2 regions of the Candidatus Enterococcus mansonii genome follow, and region 1 is predicted to be linked to the other one. Evidence: a T-box and tRNA genes for the amino acid it is inferred to sense, from the RefSeq annotation. Region 1 holds a T-box; the other holds one or more tRNA genes.

Region 1 (12,786 bases):
TTCTACAAAGAAAGTTGGGATAAAGTGAGTATTATTATGGAGCATGTCAAAAAGTACAAGTTGGAAGTTACCATAGCATTGATTACAGTTGTTATCATGGTTATGTCGGCATTGTGGCAACCTAAATTATTACAAAAAGTACTTGAAGCAATTATTAACGAAGATAAAAGTCAAATGAAAGAATTAGGGTTATATTTAATTGGAATTGCAGGGATAGGATTGGTCGCAGGAGTATTCAATACAATTTATTCTGCAAAAGTAGCACAAGGTGTGAGTGCTGATATTCGTGAAGCGACATTTAGAAAAATTCAAACTTTTTCGTTTGGAAATATCGAAGAATTTTCAGCAGGAAATCTCGTCGTTCGTTTAACCAATGATGTGACTCAGATTCAAAATGTAATAATGATTGCCTTACAATCATTATTTAGAATTCCAATTCTTTTTATTGGTAGCTTTATTTTGGCGATGATGACGTTGCCTCAATTGTGGTGGGTCATTGTTTTACTAGTGATAGCTGTATTTATTATCACCGCACTTTCTTTTTCTCAAATGGGTAAGCATTTTATGCTAATTCAAAAATTGATTGATAAAGTGAATGGATTAGCAAAAGAGAATCTTTTAGGTATTCGAGTGGTTAAATCGTTTGTTCAGGAAAAAAATGAATTAGATCGTTTTACTAAAGTAAGTGAAGAGTTAACAAAGCATAACTTGATTGTAGGTACACTTTTTTCTGTTATGATTCCATCATTTATGTTGGCAGCTAATTTAGCCGTTGTGGGATCGATTTTCTTGGTGAGTAATTTAGTGAAAGATGATCCGACTGTAATTGGCGGAATTGCTTCATTCATGAATTATTTGATGCAAATCATGATGGCAATCATTATCGGAGGAATGATGATGATGATGACATCTCGTGCGGCTGTGTCAATTAAACGGATCAAAGAAGTGATGGATACAGTGCCAGCACTTACGTATAAAGATGTACCCGAACAAAATTTAGATGGTAGTGTAGTGTTTGAGCATGTTAGTTTCCGTTATCCTGGAGATGATACAGATACCCTTAAAGATATTTCATTTTCTGTCAAACCTGGTGAAATGATTGGGATTGTAGGTGCTACAGGTGCTGGGAAATCAACATTGGCCCAATTAATCCCTCGATTATTTGACCCTTCAAAAGGGAAAGTAACAGTCGGTGGTGTTGATCTAAAAGAAGTCAATGAACAAAGCTTGCGTAAATCTGTTTCGTTCGTTTTGCAAAAAGCGATTCTTTTCTCTGGTACAATCTCACAAAATTTACGTCAAGGTAAAAAAGACGCAAGTGAAGAAGAGATGAGTCGGGCAACTGAAATCGCACAGGCAAAAGAATTTATTGAAAAATTAGCTTTGCAATACGAAGCGCCTGTTGCTGAGCGAAGCAATAACTTTTCTGGTGGACAAAAACAACGCTTGTCTATTTCTCGAGGCGTGATTGGTGATCCTAAGATTTTGATCTTAGATGACAGTACGAGTGCTTTAGATGCTCGCTCTGAACGTTTAGTCAGAGAGGCTTTAGACAGAGATTTAAAAGAAACAACTACGATCGTGATTGCACAGAAAATTTCGTCTGTTGTTCATGCAGACCGCATTTTAGTGTTAGATAAAGGACACTTAGTCGGCGAAGGAACCCACGAAGAATTAGCCAAAACAAACCCAATCTATCAAGAGATTTACGAAACACAAAAAGGAAAGGATGAAAATAATGACTGATTTAATAAGAGCAAGTAAATTCTTTTTTCATTATTTAAAACGCTACAAACTTTCTTTCTTGTTTATTTTTGTGACGATTGTCATTGCAACATATTTACAAGTTAAAGCACCTCAATTTGTTGGGGAAGCCATTCAAGAGTTAGCCAATTATGTAGGAGCTTTGATGCAAGGTACAGATGATAAGAGTAAATTTATGGATATTATCTGGAAGCTGTTGATTTTTTATGTGCTGACAAGTGCTGCAAACTTTATTTACAGTATTTTGTTTACACAAGTCGTAGGGAAATCAACAAATCGGATGCGTATTGGTTTGTTCAATAAATTAGAAAAATTAACGATTCGCTTTTTTGATTCTCACCAAGATGGCGAAATCCTAAGTCGTTTTACAAGTGATTTGGATAATATTCAAAATAGCTTGAACCAAGCTTTATTGCAAGTCATGACAAATATTGCATTATTTGTGGGAATCTTGATTATGATGTTCCGTCAAAATGTCCAATTAGCATGGGCTACCATTGCGTCTACGCCAGTAGCTATTTTAATTGCAGTAGTGGTGATCAGCAAGGCACGTAAATATGTTGATATTCAGCAAGATGAAGTTGGAAAGTTAAATGGTTATATGGATGAAAAAATCAGTGGACAACGAGTAATCATCACTAATGGCTTGCAAGAAGAAACAATTGATGGTTTCTTAGAGCACAATGAATCTGTGCGTAAAGCAACGTTTAAAGGACAAGTGTATTCTGGTTTGCTATTTCCAATGATGCAGGGAATGTCTCTTGTAAATACAGCAATTGTCATTTTCTTTGGTGGTTGGCTAGCATTAAACGGAGATTTAGAAAAAACAGTTGCCTTAGGATTAGTTGTAACCTTTGTCCAATATTCACAACAATACTATCAACCATTGATGCAGATTTCTTCTGGCTACAGCATGATTCAATTGGCAATAACAGGTGCTAGACGCTTGAATGAAATGTTTGATGAACCTGATGAGATCAATCCCAAAGACGGCAAACAAATTGATGGTATCAAAGAATCAGTAACACTTGATCATGTCGACTTTGGCTATGATCCAGAAGTACCGATTTTAAAAGATGTATCAATCAATGTAAACAAAGGGGAGATGGTTGCCTTAGTTGGACCAACCGGCTCTGGTAAAACAACCATCATGAACCTATTGAATCGTTTTTATGATGTTAATAGTGGTTCTGTAACATTTGATGGAACTGATATTCGTGAAATCGAATTAAACAGTTTACGTTCGCATGTGGGAATCGTACTGCAAGATTCGGTCTTATTCTCTGGCACGATTCGAGCAAATATCGCTTTTGGGAAACCAGAAGCCAGCGAAGATGAAATCATAGCGGCGGCTAAACAAGCCAATATCCATGAATTCATTATGGAACAAGAAAAGGGTTACGACACAGAAATCACTGAAGAAAATAATATTTTCAGTACAGGTCAAAAACAATTGATCAGTATTGCAAGAACAATCATTACAAATCCTTCATTATTGATTTTAGATGAAGCGACAAGTAATGTAGATACAGTAACAGAAGCGAAAATTCAAAAAGCAATGGATGAAGCAATTAAAGGCAGAACAAGCTTTGTTATTGCCCATCGATTGAAAACTATTTTGAATGCGGATCGTATCGTTGTTTTAAGAAATGGTGAAGTGATCGAAGAAGGAAATCATCATGAGTTATTAAAAGAAGATGGTTTCTATGCAGAACTGTATCATAATCAGTTTGTGTTTGAATAAAAAAAAGCAGGTTCGGCGATTGCTGAACCTGTTTTTTTACTTCTTCTCAATACAAAACAAAATCGGCGGATTATTCTTTTGATTGATAAATTGATAAGTCAGAACATTATACTCTTCCTGTAAAAGCGCCTGACAATAGTCTCTTACTAAGGCTAATTCCGATTCACCGCCAACATGTCCATAATACACAACCAAAATAATCCGACCTTTCGCTTTTAAACGAGAAAGCAACGCGTCCAAAGCTTGTTTAGTAGTAGCGGGTTTTGTAATAATCTGCTTGTTACTTTTTGGAAGATAGCCTAAATTAAAAATAGCGGCAGTGATCTCCGTTTCTTTTGAAATCACAGTCTCAATTGTTTCATGACCTTGGTGAAATAAAGTTGTTTGCTTGCGTAAGGACAACTCCGTTAATTTTTTTTCTGTGTTGATCAATGCTTGTTCTTGAATATCAAAGGCATAAACACGACCGCTTTCTCCAACTAAATCCGCTAGAAAAGCTGTATCGTTGCCATTACCCATCGTAGCATCTAAGACGGAGTCGCCTTCTTGAATAACTTCTTTCAAAAGTGTATGACTAAAGTGAAGTGCTGTTTGCAGCATTAGACGAACAATTCCTTTCGAACATTGTATTTTCCTTGGACACTATTGCGCCGTTTCATTTCATTATCAATGGCATTTAAAACTTCCCATTTTTTTAAACTCCACATAGGACCAACTAAAGAATCTGCAGGTGCATCGCCGGTTAAACGATGAATCACGATTTCAGGAGGAATCATTTCTAATTGATCACAAATGACACTGACATAATCTTCCTTGGTCATTAATTGTAAGCGTCCTTCATGATAATCTCTTAACATACGTGTATTTGTCATTAAATGAAGCAAATGAAGTTTGATTCCTTGAATGTCTGAATCAAGAATTGTTCGGCGTACATTTTCCCTCATCATCTCTAATGTTTCACCAGGTAAACCGTTAATAAGATGGGTACAGACACGAATATTATGTTTTCTTAATTTGGCTACACCATCCAAATAGGTTTGGTAATCATGGGCTCTATTAATTGTGTTGCTTGTCTGCTCATAAGTTGTCTGTAAACCTAACTCTACCCATAAGTAATAACGCTGATTCAACTCTGCTAAATACTCCACAACATCATCAGGAAGACAATCTGGTCGTGTCCCGATAGAAATGCCAACAACTCCTTTTTCATTAACGACTTGTTCAAAGCGATGTCGAAGGACTTCAACTGGTGCATGAGTATTAGTGAAGTTTTGGAAATACACAATGTATTGGTCGACTTGAGGCCATTTTTTATGCATCATGTGTACTTCTTTTTGAAATTGAATGGGTAAAGGATCTTGTGGAGCCACAATCATATCCCCTGAACCTGAAACACTACAAAACGTACACCCGCCTTTTGCAACGGTTCCATCACGATTAGGACAATCAAATCCGCCATCTAAGGGCACCTTGAAAATTTTTCCACCAAATTGCTGGCGTAAGGCATAATTCCATGTATGATATCGTTTGTTGGGATCTTCTGTATAAAGAAATTCAGCCATTTTGATTCTTCTTTCTATGTTTGTTTATTTTTAAAGCGCCAAATAAATCGTTTTTCTAGATAAATAGGGTACGTCATCAATAACCAAGCTAACCCGAAACAAAATCCGCCTAGCACATCACTAGGGAAATGAACACCCAGATAAATTCGGCTGATACCGATCAAGACGATAACGACACCTAATACGATTTGTAAAAATAGGCAAATCTTTTTTTGTTTGATAAATTGTGGTAATAAAAACATAATCGTTCCGTATAATAACAAGCTTCCGGTAGAATGCCCACTTGGAAAACTATAGCTATGTTCAGTAACTAAATGTTGAAGTGTTGGACGTTGGCGCATAAATAACAATTTAATCAAAGGGTTGGCTACACCAGCAATCAAAGCTGTATTAATCACGAGCCAAAGTGTTTCAGCATAATATTTGCCTCTAAAAAAGATGAACGCGATAGCCAGCGCCAAAATACCGATCGTCAAAGGATCAGCGAATTTAGTATACCAAATAAAAAATGAGTTTGCGGTTGGATACGGAGTTCTGACAATCTCTGTGATTGTTTGATCGAAACGATGCAACCACGCTGGATAAAAACGAACCACATACCCTAAAAACATAAAGACAACTAAAAAACAGCTGCCTGCAAATTGATAATATAATTTATTTTTCATGAATAATCCTTTCTGAGAGAAGTCTCACTTATTATAGCATCAAATAATAGAGAACACATCTGTTGTTCCTACAAAAAATAGAGTTTGAAGAGCCACTCAAAAAGTGAGGCTCCTTCAAACTCTTTAAATGTAAGCATGGGGGAATTAATCATCGTCACCATCTGATGGACCATCAACTGAGATATCCCCTGAATTACTTTTTAATTCAAATGATTTTTTTTCTTTCCCTTTTTTATATGAAGAACGCTCTTTTCCAAAAATCGTACTATCGCCTAATGTTGTTTTCGTTTTGATAGAGACATCATATAAGATTTCTTCGGTATTTAACTGAATATCCCCCTGTTGAGATTCCACAGATAATTTTTTAGGCATGTCAGTACCTGATAGTGAAAATTGACCATTAACACTTTTCACTGAAACGTCTCCTTTTAAATTGTTTGCTTCAATATCGCCATTGACCGTTTCTATTTTAGAAGTTCCTTTCACTGTGTATAAAGAAATATCGCCAGAAGAACTATATACTGACCAGTCAGATGAAGTGAAATTGTTGATTTGGATATCACCATTAGCTGTTTTAAACGTTGCTTCATCGGCACGAATATCATTCTTTACATGAATGTCGCCATTTTGCGTTTCAATAGTTAGTTTTTCTGTGTTGATCGTATTTGCATTAACATCAGCATTGTTCATCGCCACGTCTATTTTTTTTGTAGTAACATTTGAAAGATGAATATCACCACTTGATTTACCATCAATGATTAGACGTTCAACGGTGTCAGGAATTGTTAAATTAACTGCTGAACCACGGTCAAAAATATCGAATTTTAATCCATCTAATTCCATTTTCTTACGATTGCTATTTGCAGAGATAGTTAATTGATCATTTTTTTCTTTAACATCCAAAGAACTCTCAATAGAAATTGGTTTCGAACTACGAGTGTTCATAACCACTTTATTTGAACTTTCAGTTAAAATATAAAAATCTGCATTTCCAGAAAGGTTAAGATGAATTTCTTTTGTATTTTTTTTATCTTTTATATCATAAGTTTTCATTGTTTGTTTAGTCATTGACTGTTCGGCTCGTCTAAAAAATGTAGCACTACCAATGCCACCAATGATCATACAAATAATAGCCACGCTTAAAAAGAAAGCTGTTGTTTTTTTCATATTAAATATCTCCTCTTAAAACGCGTAAATTCCATTGTGCGTAACGACGCAGGATTTTGGCGAAAGCTTTTGTCAATGGTGTCAGAATGAGTAATCCGATTATCCCAGCACCAAAGAGAAAAATGCTAACAAATAATTGAAACATCGTTCCATCATTTAAGCCAGCAATAACGGAAAAACCACCTAGAATTGGTGAAAGCAAGAATAAAACGGCCGCTAACCACCCAGAAAAGAAAAACATAATAATTGAAAAAATGACCCAAAACATAAGTAAAAAGTTCAGCGAAAGAATACCGAAAACTTGACATAAACGGGCAAAGGTACTGCGTCTAGGTCGTTCATAAGATTGATAAGATGGGTCATAAGGATGCTCAGATGAGTCATCATAGTAATAATTGCTGTCGACAGTTGGTTGGATTTCTTGCCAGCCATCTCGTTCAAGTTTTTTTTCAGGAACAGTGATGTCAAATTCTTGCAAAATTTCTTCCGCAATACTTCTCGGTTTGCCTAAACTTTTGGCGATTTGTTCCTCGGTCTCCCCACCAGCTAATCGCTCAGTAAAAATAGCGTCATATTTATCTAAGACAAATGTTTGTTGCTGGTTAGAAAGAGGCTTTAAGTAGATTTTTAACTCAATTAAAAAGTGTTCTTTGTTCATTTTTTCCCCTCTTTTCATAATACGTACTTGTTGCTTCTACTCCACTATAAATATTTTTGGAAATAATAACAAGGGCTTCAGAGAAAAATCAGCCTAAGGTAAAGAGAGACATCGGTCTTTAGACCTAGGGATTAAAAAGTGAAGGATTAAACATTATTTTAAGTTAAAAAAAAACGACAAAGAAAGAAAAATATTACAAAAAAAGTTGTGTGTTCTACGAAAATAAATTAAAAAATATTTCTATTTCCTTTGAAAAAAGGGTATAATATAATCTAAGATACAGTTTTTTAGAAAATTTGGAGGACATAATATGTATAAGCATAAAACATCGAGGAAAGAGCGGAGGAAAGCTGAACAGAACAAGCTGGCCAATGAACAGTTGCGAAAAGGAACCACAGTACTTAGCTCAGCAATTGTTGTTTCATCGATAGCAGCACCCATTGCAGCGCCCAAAATTGCTGAAGCCTCAGAAGACCAGACGCAAAGTGCTCAAATTAGTTTCTCAGATACAGAAGTACCTACACATACACAAGCCGAACCAAAACAAGCAACAACGGCTGACACTAACGATTCGATGACACAAGAGACTCAAACGACAACAGCAGAGTCAGAGACGACTTCTAGCGAGAATACGTCTGAAACACAAGGTTCATCAGAATTAAATACATCAGAAACAACACAAAGTACAGAAGTACCTGAAACAACTGAGACAACAACAGATTCTACTACTTCTGAAAAAGAAGAAGTAAAAACACCAGATCTTTCGATGCGTTCTGCACTAGATTCATTTTCAATGCGCTCTAGAAGTATCAGCCCCAGTGCTTTTATAGCGGAGATTGCCGAGCATGCGCGAACAGCGGCAGCTGAAAATGATTTATACGCTTCTGTAATGATCGCCCAAGCAATTTTAGAAAGTGACTGGGGAAGAAGCATGCTTGCTGCATCGCCAAACCATAATTTATTTGGGATTAAAGGAAGTTACCAAGGACAATCTGTTTATATGAAAACATGGGAAGTGATTAATGGACAGAATGTTATGGTAACAGCAGCATTTAGAAAATACCCTTCTCATTTAGAGTCTTTTTATGATAATGCCTATGTTTTAAAAAATACTTCTTTCCAAGCAGGTGTTTATTTTTATTCTGGTACATGGAAAAGCAATACCAATTCATACCGAGATGCAACGGCTTGGCTAACAGGTCGCTATGCAACTGATCCTAATTACGGTCCCAAGCTAAACAATATTATCGCAACATACGGATTGACACAATATGACACACCTTCATCTGGAGGTGGAAGTACCGGAGGAAACACTGGTGGAGGCAATACTGGTGGGAATACTGGAGCAAACACTGGTGGGGGAACAAACGCCCAAGATGTGATTCATACTGTAAAAGCAGGCGATAGCTTATGGGCATTGGCTTCTAAATACGGTACGTCTATTGCGAATATCAAAAGTTGGAACAACCTTTCAAGTGATATGATTTATGTAGGACAAAAACTGATTGTCGGTAAAGGTTCTGGAAATACCGGTGGAAACACTGGCGGAGGAACTGGAGGAAATACTGGCGGTTCAACAGGTAATACGGGTGGTTCTAATAATACAGGAACAACAGATTCTTATTATACAGTAAAAGCTGGAGATTCGTTATGGGCAATAGCGAATGCAAACGGTGTAAGCATTGCGAACTTACGTCAATGGAACAATTTAAGTGGAGACATTATTTACCCAGGTCAACGTTTAATTGTTAAAAAAGGCGGCGGTACGAGTTCTGGAAATACCGGTGGAAATACTGGCGGTTCAACAGGAAACACCGGAGGCTCTAACAATAATGGGGCAGCAAGCACATACTATACAGTAAAAGCAGGCGATTCTCTTTGGGCAATAGCGAATGCAAATGGTGTAAGTATTGCCAATTTACGTCAGTGGAATAATCTAAATGGAGATATTATTTATCCAGGCCAACGTTTGATTGTTAAAAAAGGTGGGAATGCAGGTTCTGGAAATGCAGGAAGCACTAATAATGGTTCAACGGGAAGCACAGGTGGTTCCAATAATTCTGGAGCGGCTACTGGATATTATACAGTAAAAGCAGGCGACTCTTTATGGGCGATAGCTAGCGCACATGGGACAAGTGTAGCGAATTTACGCCAGTGGAACAGTTTGAGTGGCGATATTATTTACCCAGGTCAACGATTGATTGTCAAAAAGGGACAAGGTGGTTCAACAGGATCAAATGCGTCTTCTAACAACCAAGGCAATAGCCAAACTAATGGCAGCCATAAAGTGAAAAGCGGCGATACATTGTGGGGGCTTGCTCAAAAATATGGAACAAGTATCCAACAAATCAAGCAATGGAATGGCTTATCTGGAGATATTATCTACGTAGGTCAATCATTGAAAGTAAAATAAAACGATTGATATTATCACCGAAATTTGGTAGTATGATATCACAACAGATAGAACAACAGTGAGAAGGAATAGTAGAAAGAACCATGTTTTAGAGAGCGTATGGATGGTGAAAATACGCACAGAAGCTTTCGAACTCGCCTTTGAGTTATTTTACTGAATAATGATTGAGAGTATGAACAAGATACATCTCGTTATTTAGTAAGTAAAATCGGTGACGACCGTTACAGCGTTGAGGCTTGTAGTTATACAAGCAAATTTAGGTGGTACCACGTTGCATGTCACACGTCCTATAGGAACGATTTCCTGTAGGACGTTTTTTAGTGCAGAGCAACAGTCAATGATAACAAAACTTAGTTAAACAGGAGGAGAATAGAGTGAGCTACGATCACAAGAAAATCGAAAAAAAATGGCAAAAATATTGGGCGAAGCATAACAGTTTTATTACTCGCGACGACTCTAGTAAAAAGAAATTTTATGCGCTAGATATGTTTCCCTATCCATCTGGACAAGGATTGCATGTTGGGCATCCAGAAGGGTATACAGCAACGGATATCTTGTCTCGAATGAAAAGAAGTCAAGGGTATAGCGTGTTACATCCAATGGGGTGGGATGCATTTGGTTTGCCCGCAGAACAATACGCTTTAGATACAGGAAATGATCCAGCTGAATTCACGAAAAAAAATATCGAAACATTTAAACGCCAAATCAACTCACTAGGTTTTAGCTATGATTGGAATCGAGAGATTAACACAACTGATCCAGAGTATTATAAATGGACACAATGGATTTTTACAAAATTATATGAACACGGATTAGCCTATGAAGCAGAAGTTGCCGTTAACTGGGTACCCGAGCTAGGAACTGTTATTTCAAATGAAGAAGTGATTGATGGTAAAAGTGAACGTGGCGGCTATGACGTTGTCAGAAAACCAATGCGCCAATGGATGTTGAAAATCACTGCATATGCAGATCGTTTATTGGATGATCTAGAGTTAGTCGATTGGCCAGAAAATATTAAAGATATGCAACGCAATTGGATTGGTCGTTCAGAAGGAGCGAATGTGACTTTTGAGGTAGCTGGAACACAAGAAACCTTTACCGTGTTCACTACTCGTCCAGACACGTTATTTGGAGCGACGTATACAGTTTTAGCACCAGAACTAGAATTAGTTAAAAAAATTACTACACCAGAACAAAAAGAAGCTGTAGAAGCCTATATTGATGCCGCTTCTAAAAAATCTGATTTAAATCGTACGGATTTAGCGAAAGAAAAAACAGGTGTCTTTACAGGTACGTATGCAATAAACCCTGTTAATGGAGCAGAAGTTCCGATTTGGATCGCCGATTATGTCTTAGCTTCTTATGGAACAGGGGCAATTATGGCAGTTCCCGCTCATGACGAGAGAGATTACGAATTTGCTAAAGCATTTAATATTGAAATTATTCCAGTCTTAGAAGGCGGAGATGTTGAAAAAGCTCCTTTCACAGGTGATGGATCGCACATCAATTCTGACTTTTTAAATGGATTGAACAAAGAAGAGGCAATTTCTAAAATAAATGTTTGGTTAGAAGAAAAAGGCGTAGGGAAAAAAGAAGTTAGTTACCGTCTTCGCGATTGGCTATTTTCACGTCAACGTTATTGGGGAGAACCAATCCCTGTGATTCACTGGGAAGATGGCACAACCACAACAGTTCCAGAAAAAGACTTGCCATTGACGCTACCTAAAACAGATGACATCAAGCCAAGTGGTACAGGAGAATCCCCACTTGCCAATATTACCGAATGGATCAATGTTGTTGACCCTGAAACAGGGAAAAAAGGGAAGCGGGAAACCAACACAATGCCGCAATGGGCGGGAAGCTCATGGTATCACCTGCGTTATATTGACCCTCATAACAAAAACGAACTTGCTAATTACGAAAAATTAGAGCGCTGGTTACCAGTGGATATTTATATTGGTGGAGCAGAACATGCAGTTTTACACTTGTTATACGCTCGATTCTGGCATAAATTCTTATATGATATCGGTGTTGTACCAACTAAAGAACCGTATCAAAAACTGTACAATCAAGGTATGATTTTAGGTCAAAGTTTCCGTGACAGTCGAGGGGTACTGGTTCCGACTAATCTTGTAGAAAAACGTGATGGCGCTTGGGTAAGTACTGAAACAGGCGAAGAACTAGAAGAAGCACCAGCGAAAATGAGTAAATCTCTGAAGAATGTTGTAAATCCAGATGATGTTATTGAAAAATATGGTGCAGATACACTAAGAATGTATGAAATGTTCATGGGACCTTTAGATGCTTCCATTGCTTGGAGTGAAAATGGTCTTGAAGGAAGTCGTAAATTCTTAGACCGTGTTTGGCGATTAATTGTAGATGAAAATGATAAAATGCGTGATCGAATTACGACAGTCAACGATGGACGCTTAACCAAAGTTTACAACCAAACAGTAAAAAAAGTCACTGAAGATATGGAAAATCTCCATTTTAATACAGCAATTTCTCAATTAATGGTATTTGTTAATGAAGCAAATAAAGTAGATGTGTTGCCTTACGAATATATTGAAGGTTTTGTTCAATTGTTAGCGCCGATTGCACCTCATATTGGAGAAGAACTGTGGGCGATCTTAGGAAATGAAGAAAGCTTGACGAATGTTCCTTGGCCAACATTTGATGAGTCTGCACTTGTTGAAGACGAAGTTGAAGTGGTTTTCCAAGTGAATGGAAAAGTTAGAGCCAAAGTTAAGGTTGCTCGTGGATTGAGCAAAGACGAATTAGAAGAAAAAGCTTTAGCAACAGAAGAAATTCAA
Region 2 (12,786 bases), 900 kb from region 1:
CTACTTAATGCTTGTTTCATCTGCTTATCGTAATCCGTTTTATCAAAATAAATGCTAGTATCTGGTTTTAAATACTGCGTCTCAACATCAGGATCACCCACAGACTCCTTGCTTAAAGGAAAATTAAAACCTTTTGCTTCAACAATGGATGTATCTAAGCTAACTGTAGGAAACAAAAATCCTACCATCAGTGGCAACACTAACAATAGATAGGCCATTCCTCGTTGATAAGGTTTGTCCAAGCCATGATCATGATCGTGATGATTATGGTCACTTTTATCCTCTTCTTTATTCCATAAAATAAGTTGAACAATCGCTAAAACAAATGAAAGTACCATAGATAAAATAGCTAAATAGCGATAATGAACATTTATATATTGATTCAATCGACCGGAGACTTGCAAATACATCATCAACGTAGTATAACCAACTAAAATCAAAAATCGTATCATTTATTTTCCCCTCTCTAGATCGCTAATGCGTACAGACTGACTACCACTGTCACGATACCCACAAATTTCAACATAAATGATGTTTTAAAATAACGTTTCATCATCAATAAATTCTTAATATCTACCATTGGGCCAAAAACAAGGAATCCTACAATTGGGCCACTACCAAACAGACTTAACAAAGAAGAACCAATAAAAGCATCTGCTTCAGAACATAATGATAACGTTGCAGCTAAAATGAGCATGACTAAAATAGCCAAAATTTTTGTATGTCCTAATTGTAAAATGGCTCCTGTTGGTAAATAAGTCTGCATAGCTGCTGCTAATATCGAACCAACAATCAAATAGCGACCCGTATCAAAAAATTCATCAATACCATGAGTCATAACAGACCAACATTTATTCCAAAAACCTGAAACTTCATGTGTATGCTCTTCTTGTTCGATTCCACATGAAGCATCACATGCCGCTTGTTTTAAAATCGACTCTTTATTTATATATGCCAACCAAATCCCAACGACTAACGCTACAATCATACTTCCTAATACACGCCAGATAACGAATTTCATTGAATTACCAAACGCTATGTACGTTGAAAATAGAACAATGGGATTAATAATTGGCGCTGTAATCATAAATGCAAACGCCGTATATGTTGGCACATCTTTTTTGACAAACTGATGAACAATAGGCACAATACCGCATTCACAAGAAGGAAAAAAGAACCCTAGTAAACTTCCCACAATAATGGATAAAAATTTATTTTTAGGTAACAGTTTCTTGACCCGTTCGGGCGTCAAAAAAACATGCAATGCACCTGAAATCACACAACCAAGCATCACAAAGGGCAACGCCTCAATAACAATGGACAAAAAAATCGTCCCCATTTGTAAAACTGAGTGAGGTAAAAATTGAAACATCAAATTCCTCCTATTGTTAAAAATATAGTTAACTATACTTCACCGACAAAAAAAATACAAGATGTAATTTGTTAAGGTATCTCTAAATTTTTAGGCGAACCTAAACAAAAAAAGATGTAAGAGCTTGAATCCTCATCATTAAAAAATAGAGCTAAACTTATCTGCCGACAAGTTTAGCCCCATTCCTAGAACATTTTATTATGCACGATAACGTTCAACACCATCTAAATAAGTAGCATCCAATTCCATAGTTGGATTTAAAACGATAAAGTCAGCATCTCGACCTTTAGCAATCATGCCGCATTTATCATCAATTTTACAACTAATTGCTGGAACCAATGTTGCCATCATAATGGCTTGCTCTGGCGTAGCAATTTCCCAGTCAACAACATTTTTAATTGCTTCTTTTAATTTTAAAATACTGCCAGCTAAATTTCCAGACTCTAAACGAGCTGTTCCGTCTTTAACAACTACAGGAAATTCACCCAAGTTGTAATTTCCATCTGGCATGCCGCCAGCCATCATACAGTCAGTGATTAATGCTACATGATCATGTCCAGCTTTTTCCATCAAAATATCAGCTGCATTCGGATGAACGTGGTGTCCATCACAAATCAATTCAGAGAAAACATGTTTTAATGACATCAATGCACCAACCATTCCTGGCTCACGATGATTCAAACCACGCATACCATTATATGCATGTACAAAGACACTTGCTCCTGATTCAACAGCATCTGTTGCTTGCTCCAATGTGGCATCACTATGCCCTAATGCCACAACTACTCCTTCATCAGTTACAGCTTTTACAAACTCTTTCACGCCTTTTCGTTCTGGAGCTAAAGCAATTTTTTTAATCAACCCACCTGACGCTTCTTGCCATTCATTAAATATATCTAAGTCAGGATCACCAAAATAGCTTGGGTTTTGCGCTCCTTTATGCTCTTCCGTAAAGAAAGGTCCTTCAAAGTAAATTCCTTGGACTTTTGCACCAGGAACTTCTTGGTATACATCCCCAATTGTTTTAGCCACATCTTTTAAGCGTTCTTTACTTGATGTTAGTGTCGTTGGTAAAAATGACGTAACTCCACATGACAATAGACCTTCAGACATGACTTTCAAACCGTCTGCGTCATTATCCATCACGTCGTGGTTCATATAGCCATGGATATGAGTGTCCACTAAACCAGGTGCAATCCATTTTCCTTCTTCTTTAATTACTTTTGCATCACTTTCTGGTACTTCTTTGTAAAACTCTCCAAAAATGCCGTCTGTGATTTCTAAATATCCAGGTCCTTTTACATCACTTTTTAAAAAGAACTTTTCAGCAAAGATAAACGTTCTCATCTTCATCCTTCTTTCTTTGGTTTTCTACTTTAAAATTACTCTTAAAATCATTAGAAGTCAAGAATGGTGTAGACCTTTTAGCAAATTTGAATTAACTTTCACTAGATTTTAATGGTTTCTATACGACGGATTTGTTCAGATAACGCTTCATATTCCTTGGCTTTTTCCGGACAATCTTTTTCGTACATTAATTGACTTTTTAATTGAAATAACTCGCTTAAGTAGTAGTAACTATTACGATGCCGTGACCAAACAATTCCTTGATCAATATATATTTGCGCTTCTTCTAACCGATTTTGGTCTGTTAAGAACTTTGAATAGTTATAAAATATTTTGGTTAATTCAGCTGTCACTCGCTCATTTGGTAATTTGTGAAAATAGTGGATGCTTAATTTTAGATACTTCTCAGCTTCAGTAATTTTTCCAATACTGCCATACGTACTGCCAATACAACTGATCACTTGAATTTCAAAATCCGATAGATTTACTTTATTCGCTTGATAAGTATAGGAAAGCCCTTTTTTCAAATCAAGTATCGCCTGCTCATAATTATCACATAGATAAAATTTGCAACTACCCAAATAATAATAGTAGCGTTGCCAATCCGTATCTAAGTGCAGCCGCTCTTCAATCTGAGTATCTTTCATATAGTTCATTATTTTGGCGTACTCTTTATGTCGAAAGTAATCAGCAATTTTTTCAAATATTTGAGTGATCAGACGAACTTCATCTGATTTAAATTGCATAATCTGATCCATAGTTACTCCTAAACGTTGACAAATCTGCTGCATCACGACAACATTAGGTAATTCTTCATTATTTTCAATTCTACTCAATACACTTTGTGAACAAATATCTTCTGATAACATTTTTTGTGTTAATTTTCTATTTTTACGAATTTCTTTAATAACTGCGCCAAAAGAATCCATGCTTTCACTCCTAAGCCAATGTTGATTCTCTACAATCAACAAGCTATATTCTACCTAACAATCAAAATATGCGAATTCGCATTATGCATTTATTGTACTTTATTGCATAATATACTGCAAGAACATTACCTAACACTAGACCACAACGATTTTAAAAATTTTACTTTGCAAATAAGGGGTGTTACTCATGACTCAAGAAAGACGAATTAGCTTCATCTGGGAAAAATCAAATTATATGGGCTATATCGAAAAAGAATATGAAAATGCTTATTTGGTTGTTGTTTCGGATCCAAGTCCGGATATGGAAGAAAAGTATACAAATCGTATGGTAATTAGTAAAAAAGATTGTAAAACTACAGACTAGCATTGTTTTTATCAATATAGTTGGTACTGATAGTATACAGTCAAAAACGAAAGAAGCTGAGAACTAACTCGTAGAGTTATGCCTCAGCTTTTTTATTTTCTTGGAACCATTTACTCTATTTGTTTTTTAGCAAACATTACTTTTGCTGATACGTACTTAAGAATTCACGCATTTTCTCTGTGGTAAACTTCAAGTCTTCCATCTTGGGAAGATAAACGATTCTAAAATGATCAGGTTGGGTCCAATTGAAACCACCACCGTGAACCAATAGAATATGATGCTCATGAAGAAAATCTAATACAAATTTTTCATCATCATAAATATTGAAACGAGCTGTATCAATTTTAGGGAAAATGTAAAACGCTGCTTTAGGTTTAACTGCTGAAAGTCCTGGAATGTCATTAATTGCATTGTATATGTATTCCCGTTGCTCGTAAACTCTTCCACCTGGCAACAATAAATCATCTACACTTTGGTAGCCACCCAAAGCTGTTTGAATAATTTGTTGAGACAATACATTTGAACACAAGCGCATAGAAGCCAGCATATTCAAGCCTTCAATATACCCTTTTACGTGTTTCTTATTCCCACTTAAAACCATCCAGCCACAACGGAAACCTGCCACTCTGTGTGATTTAGATAAACCATTTAATGTCACAACAAATAAATCCGGTGCTAAAGTCGCAATTGGAATATGGGTTAAGCCATCCATTACTAAACGATCATAGATTTCGTCAGAGAATATGATCAAATCGTTTTGTCTAGCGATTTCAACGATCTGCTCTAAAATCTCTTTAGGGTACAATGCACCTGTCGGATTATTTGGGTTAATCAACACAATTGCTTTTGTATTTGCAGTAACTTTTGCTTTAATATCATCAATATCTGGATTCCACTCTGCTTGTTCGTCGCAAATATAATGAACAGGATTTCCACCAGCCAATGAGACTGAAGCTGTCCATAATGGATAATCAGGCATTGGGACCAACACTTCATCCCCATTGTTTAATAATCCTTGCATACACATTGTAATCAGCTCACTAACACCATTGCCCGTATAAATGTCGTTGATTGTCACATTAGGAAAACCTTTTACTTGGCAATATTGTTCAATTGCTTTGCGAGCAGAAAAAATACCTTTTGAATCAGAATAACCTTCTGAGTTACGTACATTCATAATCATATCACGCACCACTTCATTTGGTGCATCAAAACCAAACGGGGCGGGATTTCCAGTATTAAGTTTTAAAATACGAATGCCTTCTTCTTGCATTCTGTCAGCTTCTTCTAAAACCGGACCACGTACATCATAACTTACACCATCAAGTTTGCTGGATTTCTCAAAATTTCTCATACTGTATCCCTCATTTTCAAAATTTATATCTTTAAAGTTACGCCACTCAGAAAAAAAAAGCAATCAAAAATTGGCAATTTTCTAAAAAACTTTCTACTCTATTTCGATTTTTCTTTTTTTAAAGTCAATTATCAGAAAATTATGCTAAACTATTGTAGAGGTTAATGAAGGAGAGAGGGTTATGAACAAAGATTTTATTGTGTATCAAAGTAAAGGTAAGCAGCTTTTATTGATTTTTTTATCTATTATTATGACTGGAGGATCGGCTTTTTTACTTTTTCACAGAACTGTTGACTTGCGGACCTCCCCATACATTTTTAAAATTGTAGGAATAGTAGGATTTTTATTTTTTGGCTTTTGTTTATATTATTTTATAAAACAATTCTTTATTGGAAAAAAGGTGGTAGTTTTAACAGCGGATGGTTTTTACGATTATTCTAGTGCGATTGCTACTAAAGATCTACTGATTCCTTGGAAAGATGTTGTAGATATAGCACTTTTCAATATCGTTGGGCAAGAATTTATTTCGGTTAAACTAAAAAATAGAGAAGAGTTCTTAGCTTCTTTAAGCCCACTCATCCGTAAAAGTGTTCAAGCAAACTTGAAGCTAGGCTCAAATGAAATAAATATCAACCTCCAAAATGCAAAAGACGTTTCGTTAGAAGAATTGCTTGAACGAATGCTGCTATTTATTGACGCTTAGTTTATATAAAAGAACAGCTTCAAAATAAAAGCTGTTCTTTTATACTATTAGTTATTTCTTATATTTATACACTCTTGCTTCATATGGAGCAAAAATCGTATGTTGATGGATGGTGTGATTGCTTAAATTACATAATTGCAATTCCCAGTCTTCAATATACACATTTTCTGGCAGATCAGACGAAGCAAACTCTTTTGACAAATTGATGATAATAACAAAACGTTCTTCTTCTAACCTACGCCCATACACAAACAATTGCGGATGTTCTGGCAAATACAACTTATAACTTCCATAAATCAGTGCTTCATTTTGTGCTCTTAGTCGAATCACTTTTTTATAAAAATTCAACACAGAATCTGAGTCCGCTAATTCATCTAATACATTAATTTCGTACTTGTTTGGATTTATAACCATCCAAGGTTTTCTCTTTGAAAATCCTGCATACTCTTCTGCTGTCCACTGCATTGGCGTTCTAGAATTATCTCTGGCAGTTCTACGAACGACATCCATCGCCTTTTCTGGATTGATACCAGTATGAATCATTTCATAATAAAAATTTTTAGTATCCACAGCATCTATATCTTCAATTGAGCGAAAAGGCATATTCGTCATCCCGATTTCTTGTCCTTGATAAATAAAAGGAGTGCCTTGTAATAAAAGAAAGGTTAGCGCTAATGCTTTAGCTGAAGCTTTCCAAAAGACTGTTTCTTCGCTACCAAAGTTAGAGACCGAACGAGGAATATCATGATTTTCCATATATAGAGCATTCCAGCCTTTTCCATCAGCTAGAGCCTTTTGCCAAGAGGTGATGGCCTGTTTAAAATGAACAACATCCAACGTTTCTTGCTCTTCTTTATTCCAAAGTGAAATATGATCAAACTCAAATAACATATTAAAATAGCCCTCTTCTTCACCTACCCACTGATGGGCTTCTTGTGCACTTACACCATTTGCTTCACCAACTGTTAAAATATCACGCGCTTTAAGAACATCCCGTAATTCCTCTAAATGCGTTTCGATTCCTTGAACATTTTTAAACACAGCAAATGGATCATCAGCTACTGGTGTTTCAAATGTTGCTTTTTTTATATGGGAAATGGCATCCACTCGAAAACCATCAATTCCCTTATCCAACCACCAATTGATCATTGAAAAAAGCTCTCTTTTGACTCGTGGATTTTCCCAATTTAAATCTGGTTGTTCTTTGGCAAAAACATGAAGGTAGTATTGTTTGGTTGTTTCATCATATTCCCAAGCAGAACCACCAAAAATTGAAACCCAGTCATTGGGCGGCCCATCAATTTTACCATCTGCCCAAATATAATAATCTCTGTAATCATCTTTTACAGAAGACCTTGACTCTAAAAACCATGGGTGCTGATTAGAAGTATGGTTGATAACTAAATCCATAATAACCTTAATTCCTAACACATGAGCTTCTTCCACCAACAAATCAAACTCTTCCATCGTTCCAAATGTCTTTAAAATGTTTTGATAATCACTAATGTCATAACCATTGTCCACATTGGGCGACTCATAAATAGGAGTAATCCAAATGAACCCGATTCCTAGGTCTTTAAGATAATCTAGTTTGGAGCGAATACCGTTTAAATCACCAATACCATCACCATTTGAATCCATAAAACTACTTGGATAAATCTGATAACCAACTGCTTCTTTCCACCATGTTCGTCTGATTGCCATTCGAATCACTCCAATTTATCTTCGTCTTTCGTTTCATTATATAAGATACGGAGAAAAAACGTACTTGAAATGCCTATTTTCTTCTTACTTTTTATTATTCTCTGCTTTTATTTAATCTGAAATCAGATTTGTAGAAATTAGTCTCTTGTTTTGCTATAGTTAAAGAGATTAAATACAATTAATTTAGAGGTGTAAAATGAAAAAATTAGTCAGAGTTAGTATGTTTTATATGATTTTTGGATTAATCTCCGGTGTGTTTTATCGTGAGTTTACAAAATTAAATTCATTTGATGGTGAAACACAACTTAGTGTTTTGCATACACATACATTGATTTTAGGTATGTTCTTTTTCTTAATCGTTCTACTTTTAGAAAAAAACTTCCAATTAACGAAGGAGAAAAACTATAAAAAATTCTATATTCTATATAATAGTGGGTTAGGAATAACATTATTAATGATGATTATTCGAGGAATCTTACAGGTGCTAGCATATCCTGAATCTGCAGCCATTTCAGGCATCGCTGGGTTGGGTCATATTATCATTACCATAGGCTTAGCTTATTTCTTCCAAGTATTGTTTAAAGCTGTAAAAGAATAGCTCAAGTCATTATGATACTTTCTAAAACAAAAAACGAGGTTGAGACAAAAGTTGATTAGGCTCGAGCAATTGGAGTGAAAATCGAACAATACGCTTCTTGTATTGCTCGCTTTTTGCGAAATTGCCGAAGAACCTGGCTTTTGTCCACCGTTTATTAGGATTTAGAGTGTGAAACAAAACTGATTTTTAGTTTTGTCCCACACTCGTTTTTTTATTTACATTAAGTGAGACAACGCTTTTGAATACCTTTCAATCGTGTCTATTTCTATAGTATCCGGGTTTTGTTTATTAATAGAGTTCAAACATCTTATGAACCAAATTGAAGCGTTATCAAAATCATAAACAGATAACTTATATTTTAACGAGTTGACCAATAAAAAAGCCTGTTCATATTGTTCAGATTCTATATAATCCAAAATTGCTTTTTTTCTTGAAACTGTTTCACCGTTCTCATTTTCAAATTCACCAAACTCGAATGAATTATTTTGTTTTTTTAAGATATGTCCTATCCCTTCACCAACTAATTTAACTTGCCTCATTAACCAATCATCTTCCATTTTGTATTCACCTACTCCTAAATATTTGTCTTCTTTAAGTTTATGTTACCTAACCGCTATAATAAATACGGCTTTGGTCTGAGTTAGGTATTTTCTTTATATCTTTAACGTTCTAGGCATTTGATAATTTCCATTTGAATGGAATGCACGTTTAAGTTCATGGATTGTTTTTGTATTAAAAAAAAAGAACCCTAAACCTGATTTCACATCAAAGTTTAGAGTTCACTCATGCGGCCAAGAAGACTCGAACTTCCACGGGGTTGCCCCCACCAGCCCCTCAAGCTGGCGCGTCTGCCATTCCGCCATGACCGCAATATAAAATTAAAGCATTCTGTACTGCCTCAACCTATGATAAAATACTGTTTTATTTTTGTCAATGTTTCATTTAAAGCCCACTAAAATCTAGTTATAGAGATGTCCTCTCAACTATCGCTCCAATCGAAAATCATACTTCTTACAAAGTTCTTCATAAGCACGCTCCACAGATTTTGGAATTTCTACAGCTCCAATATAATTGCATCCATTAGGTCCGTATCCGTTTTTATCATTTCTTAATCGGGGAATCTCACCTAAAACCAGGGAAAGAAAATAAGCTTTATTCCATAGTCCATTCAATCGTTGATCTTCAAAATGAACAGTTTCATCAATCGATTTTACAACAGGAACGATGGGTACATCATTTATAAATTGAGCATTGATTTCTTGCCATTCTTTTTCAAATGTTGCTTTGGTTCTTCTTTGCAAAATTGGATCTTGTAATAATAAAACATTTTTAGGCTTTATTCCTGCTTTTTTTATGATATTTAATGAAAAAAGAGCATTTTCACCAGAGTTAGTAGACTCTTTTTCTATTAAAAATAGGTCTGAATCTAAATGATACTTCTGTTTAAAATAATCTAAGTACATATCGGTTTCACTACCATCGCTAACATTGATTCCCATATTCTGAAAATTTTTCTTTAAAAAAGGAGTGGCATGACCTTTGCCTCCCACTAGTAAAAAGGTTGCAGCTTTATTTTGTTTATACAACTGGATAAATTCATCTGCCAGATAAGGAAGGCTATTTCCTGCTAAAATAACTAAATCGTAGGTTTTTGTACGCTCATCTTTTGCTGCTAAATATTCTAGAACTTCATTCCATTGTTCAATCATTTCGACTCTGCCTACTTTCTACATAATCAATCTTACAAAGATACCGCCATTTCGATTATAGGAAACGACGGTATCTTTGTATTTTATCGTTCCACAAGCTTGCCACGGCACTTACCGCAAACAAACTTGTGAGTATTGATTCTTCGTTTTCTTAAAATCAAGGTCTGGCATTTTTCACATTGATATTGATGATATGATTGCGGTTTTTGTTCTACTAAAGGTCGAACATATCGCGTGCCGCCTGTTTGTTTTAACAACAGCTTAAAATCTGAATCTTTGTGTCGATAGCCTTTGCCTTCAAGGTGTAGATGGTAATGGCATAATTCATGTTTGATTACCTTAACAAGTTCTTCTTTGCCATACCGTTCAATAACTTTCGGATTGAAATCAATATCATGAGAACTTAAATGATAACGCCCACCTGTAGTTTTCAATCGTCGATTAAAAAAAGCTTTATGTTTAAACGTTTTTTGAAAAGAAGTCAACGAAATTTCTTCGACCAATTGTTGTAATTGGTCGTCTGTCCATTCTATCTTTGCTGGTTTTCCTTCATTAGAAAAACTGCTCAAAATCAATCTTTCCTTTCAACTTGCGGCAACATCGTCAAACTGATGCGCCCTTTCTTCGTATCTACCTCTTCTACCCAAACAGTTACAACATCACCGACTGCAACAATATCGGTTGGATGTTTTACAAATTTTGTACTTAATTTTGAAATATGCACTAAGCCGTCTTGTTTCACACCAATATCAACGAATGCGCCAAAATCAATCACGTTACGGACTGTACCTTGCAATTCCATCCCTGGTTTTAGATCTTCCATTGACAACACATCTTTTCTTAAAAGAGGTGCTGGCATTTCATCACGCATATCTCGACCTGGTTGAACTAATGCTTGGATAATATCTTTTAATGTCTCACTTCCAACTGCTAAATCTGCTTCTAACTGGGATAAAGATAGGCTTTTAATTTTTTGAGCCGCTTCTGCTGTACCAAGTTCAGCTAATTCAACAGCTGCTTTTGCTAAAATGGCTTTAGCAACATCGTAGCTTTCCGGATGAATCCCTGTATTATCTAATATATTTTTTCCATTTGGAATACGTAAAAATCCAATTGCTTGTTCGTAGGCTTTTGGTCCCAAACGAGGTACTTTTTTCACTTGATTACGAGCAGTAAATGCGCCATTTTCATCTCGATAAGCCATTAAGTTTTGTGCGGTTGTTTTGTTTAAGCCTGAAATATGTTGTAAAAGCTGCGGACTAGCTGTATTCACATTAACGCCTACTTGGTTAACAGCCGTTTCAACAACAAAATCTAATTGCTCTGCTAAACGTTTTTGTGAAACATCATGTTGATATTGTCCCACTCCGACTGCTTTTGGATCGATTTTTACAAGCTCGGCTAAAGGATCTTGTAAACGTCGTGCAATACTGACCGCACTTCTTTCTTCTACTTGTAGGTCTGGAAATTCCGCTCGTGCAACATCACTTGCAGAATAAACAGATGCACCAGCTTCATTAACAATCACGTAAAACACATCACGTTTGATTTGTTTTAGTTGTTCAGCAACAAATAATTCTGATTCACGACTTGCAGTTCCATTACCGATTGCAACCATTTCAACTTGATATTCTTCAATCAATTTCGTAAATGCTGGACCAGCTGCTGCACGTTTTTCTCCAGACGCTGGTTTGTGGGGATAGATTACTTGGATTGCTAAGACTTTCCCTGTCGCATCCACAATCGCTAGTTTACATCCAGTACGATACGCTGGGTCAAATCCTAATACAACTTTTCCTTTCAATGGTGGCTGTAACAGCAAATTACGTAAGTTTTCACCAAAAATATTGATTGCTTGTTCGTCCGCTTTTTCTGTTAATTCATTGCGAATCTCCCGTTCGATGGCAGGTCCGATAAAACGTTTGTAACTGTCTAAATAGGCTGTTTCAACATAAGTAGCCGTTGGCGATTGCTTGTTATTTCCAATCAATTGACGGTCTAAATAAGCCGCTATTTTTTCTTCTTCAACTAAAAGAGACACTTTTAGAATATCTTCTTTTTCTCCACGATTTGTAGCCAAGACTCTGTGTGAAACAATCTTACTAGCAGGTTCTGAAAAATCGTAATACATTTCATAAACAGACTTTTCATCCTTTTCTTTATCTTTAACGGTACTGATATATTGTCCATGTTTAAAAGTAAAATCACGAATCCATGTACGAAATTTAGGTTCATCACTAACACGTTCAGCAATGATTTCGTGTGCTCCTTGTAACGCAGCTTCCACAGAATCCACTTCTTTTTCTGCATCCATGTAGTTTTTAGCTTCTGCCTTTACATCTGCTTGAGCAGGGAAGCTTAGCAACCACTCTGCGAGAGGCTCCAGTCCTTTTTCTTTGGCAATCGTTGCTTTAGTACGGCGTTTTTGCTTATATGGACGGTATAAATCTTCTACTTGCTGCATTTTTGTGGCTTTTTGAATGGATTTAGCTAGCTCGTCTGTTAGCTTTCCTTGTTCTTCGATTAAGCGTAAAACTTCTTCTTTTCGTTTTTCTAAGTTTCCTAAATAAGTATATCGTTCTTCAATCTCACGAATTTGAACTTCATCTAAACTTCCAGTCATTTCCTTACGATAACGAGCAATAAAAGGAACAGTGTTGCCTTCATTTAATAAAGTCAGCACTGTCGTTATCTGATTTGGACGAT

Evidence for each region. A T-box is a leader RNA that pairs with one kind of tRNA and senses whether it is charged. The one in region 1 lies ahead of leuS (leucine--tRNA ligase), so its partner is inferred to be a tRNA-Leu.
Region 2: it has a tRNA-Leu gene. The T-box ahead of leuS (leucine--tRNA ligase) is inferred to sense a tRNA for this amino acid. The anticodon was not compared.

What each region holds. Positions count from the first base shown of each region.
Region 1 is NZ_NGLE02000001.1:2,288,633-2,301,418, forward strand. Features, by position in the region: gene A5880_RS10650 (ABC transporter ATP-binding protein) at 37-1,746, shown strand; gene A5880_RS10655 (ABC transporter ATP-binding protein) at 1,739-3,508, shown strand; gene mnmM (tRNA 5-(aminomethyl)-2-thiouridylate-methyltransferase MnmM) at 3,545-4,108, opposite strand; gene mnmL (tRNA modification radical SAM protein MnmL/YtqA) at 4,108-5,070, opposite strand; gene A5880_RS10670 (phosphatase PAP2 family protein) at 5,085-5,735, opposite strand; gene A5880_RS10675 (DUF4097 family beta strand repeat-containing protein) at 5,880-6,902, opposite strand; gene A5880_RS10680 (DUF1700 domain-containing protein) at 6,904-7,560, opposite strand; gene A5880_RS10685 (LysM peptidoglycan-binding domain-containing protein) at 7,871-9,973, shown strand; T-box leader at 10,023-10,266, shown strand; gene leuS (leucine--tRNA ligase) at 10,348-12,786, shown strand, end outside.
Region 2 is NZ_NGLE02000001.1:3,185,760-3,198,545, reverse strand. Features, by position in the region: gene A5880_RS15010 (TIGR03943 family putative permease subunit) at 1-452, opposite strand, end outside; gene A5880_RS15005 (permease) at 467-1,372, opposite strand; gene nagA (N-acetylglucosamine-6-phosphate deacetylase) at 1,571-2,719, opposite strand; gene A5880_RS14995 (helix-turn-helix domain-containing protein) at 2,821-3,648, opposite strand; gene A5880_RS14990 (hypothetical protein) at 3,836-4,012, shown strand; gene A5880_RS14985 (pyridoxal phosphate-dependent aminotransferase) at 4,149-5,366, opposite strand; gene A5880_RS14980 (STM3941 family protein) at 5,548-6,069, shown strand; gene A5880_RS14975 (glycoside hydrolase family 13 protein) at 6,121-7,773, opposite strand; gene A5880_RS14970 (DUF2871 domain-containing protein) at 7,970-8,371, shown strand; gene A5880_RS14965 (hypothetical protein) at 8,587-8,928, opposite strand; tRNA gene A5880_RS14960 (tRNA-Leu) at 9,158-9,240, opposite strand; gene A5880_RS14955 (YdcF family protein) at 9,355-10,080, opposite strand; gene A5880_RS14950 (SprT family protein) at 10,164-10,649, opposite strand; gene A5880_RS14945 (Tex family protein) at 10,652-12,786, opposite strand, start outside.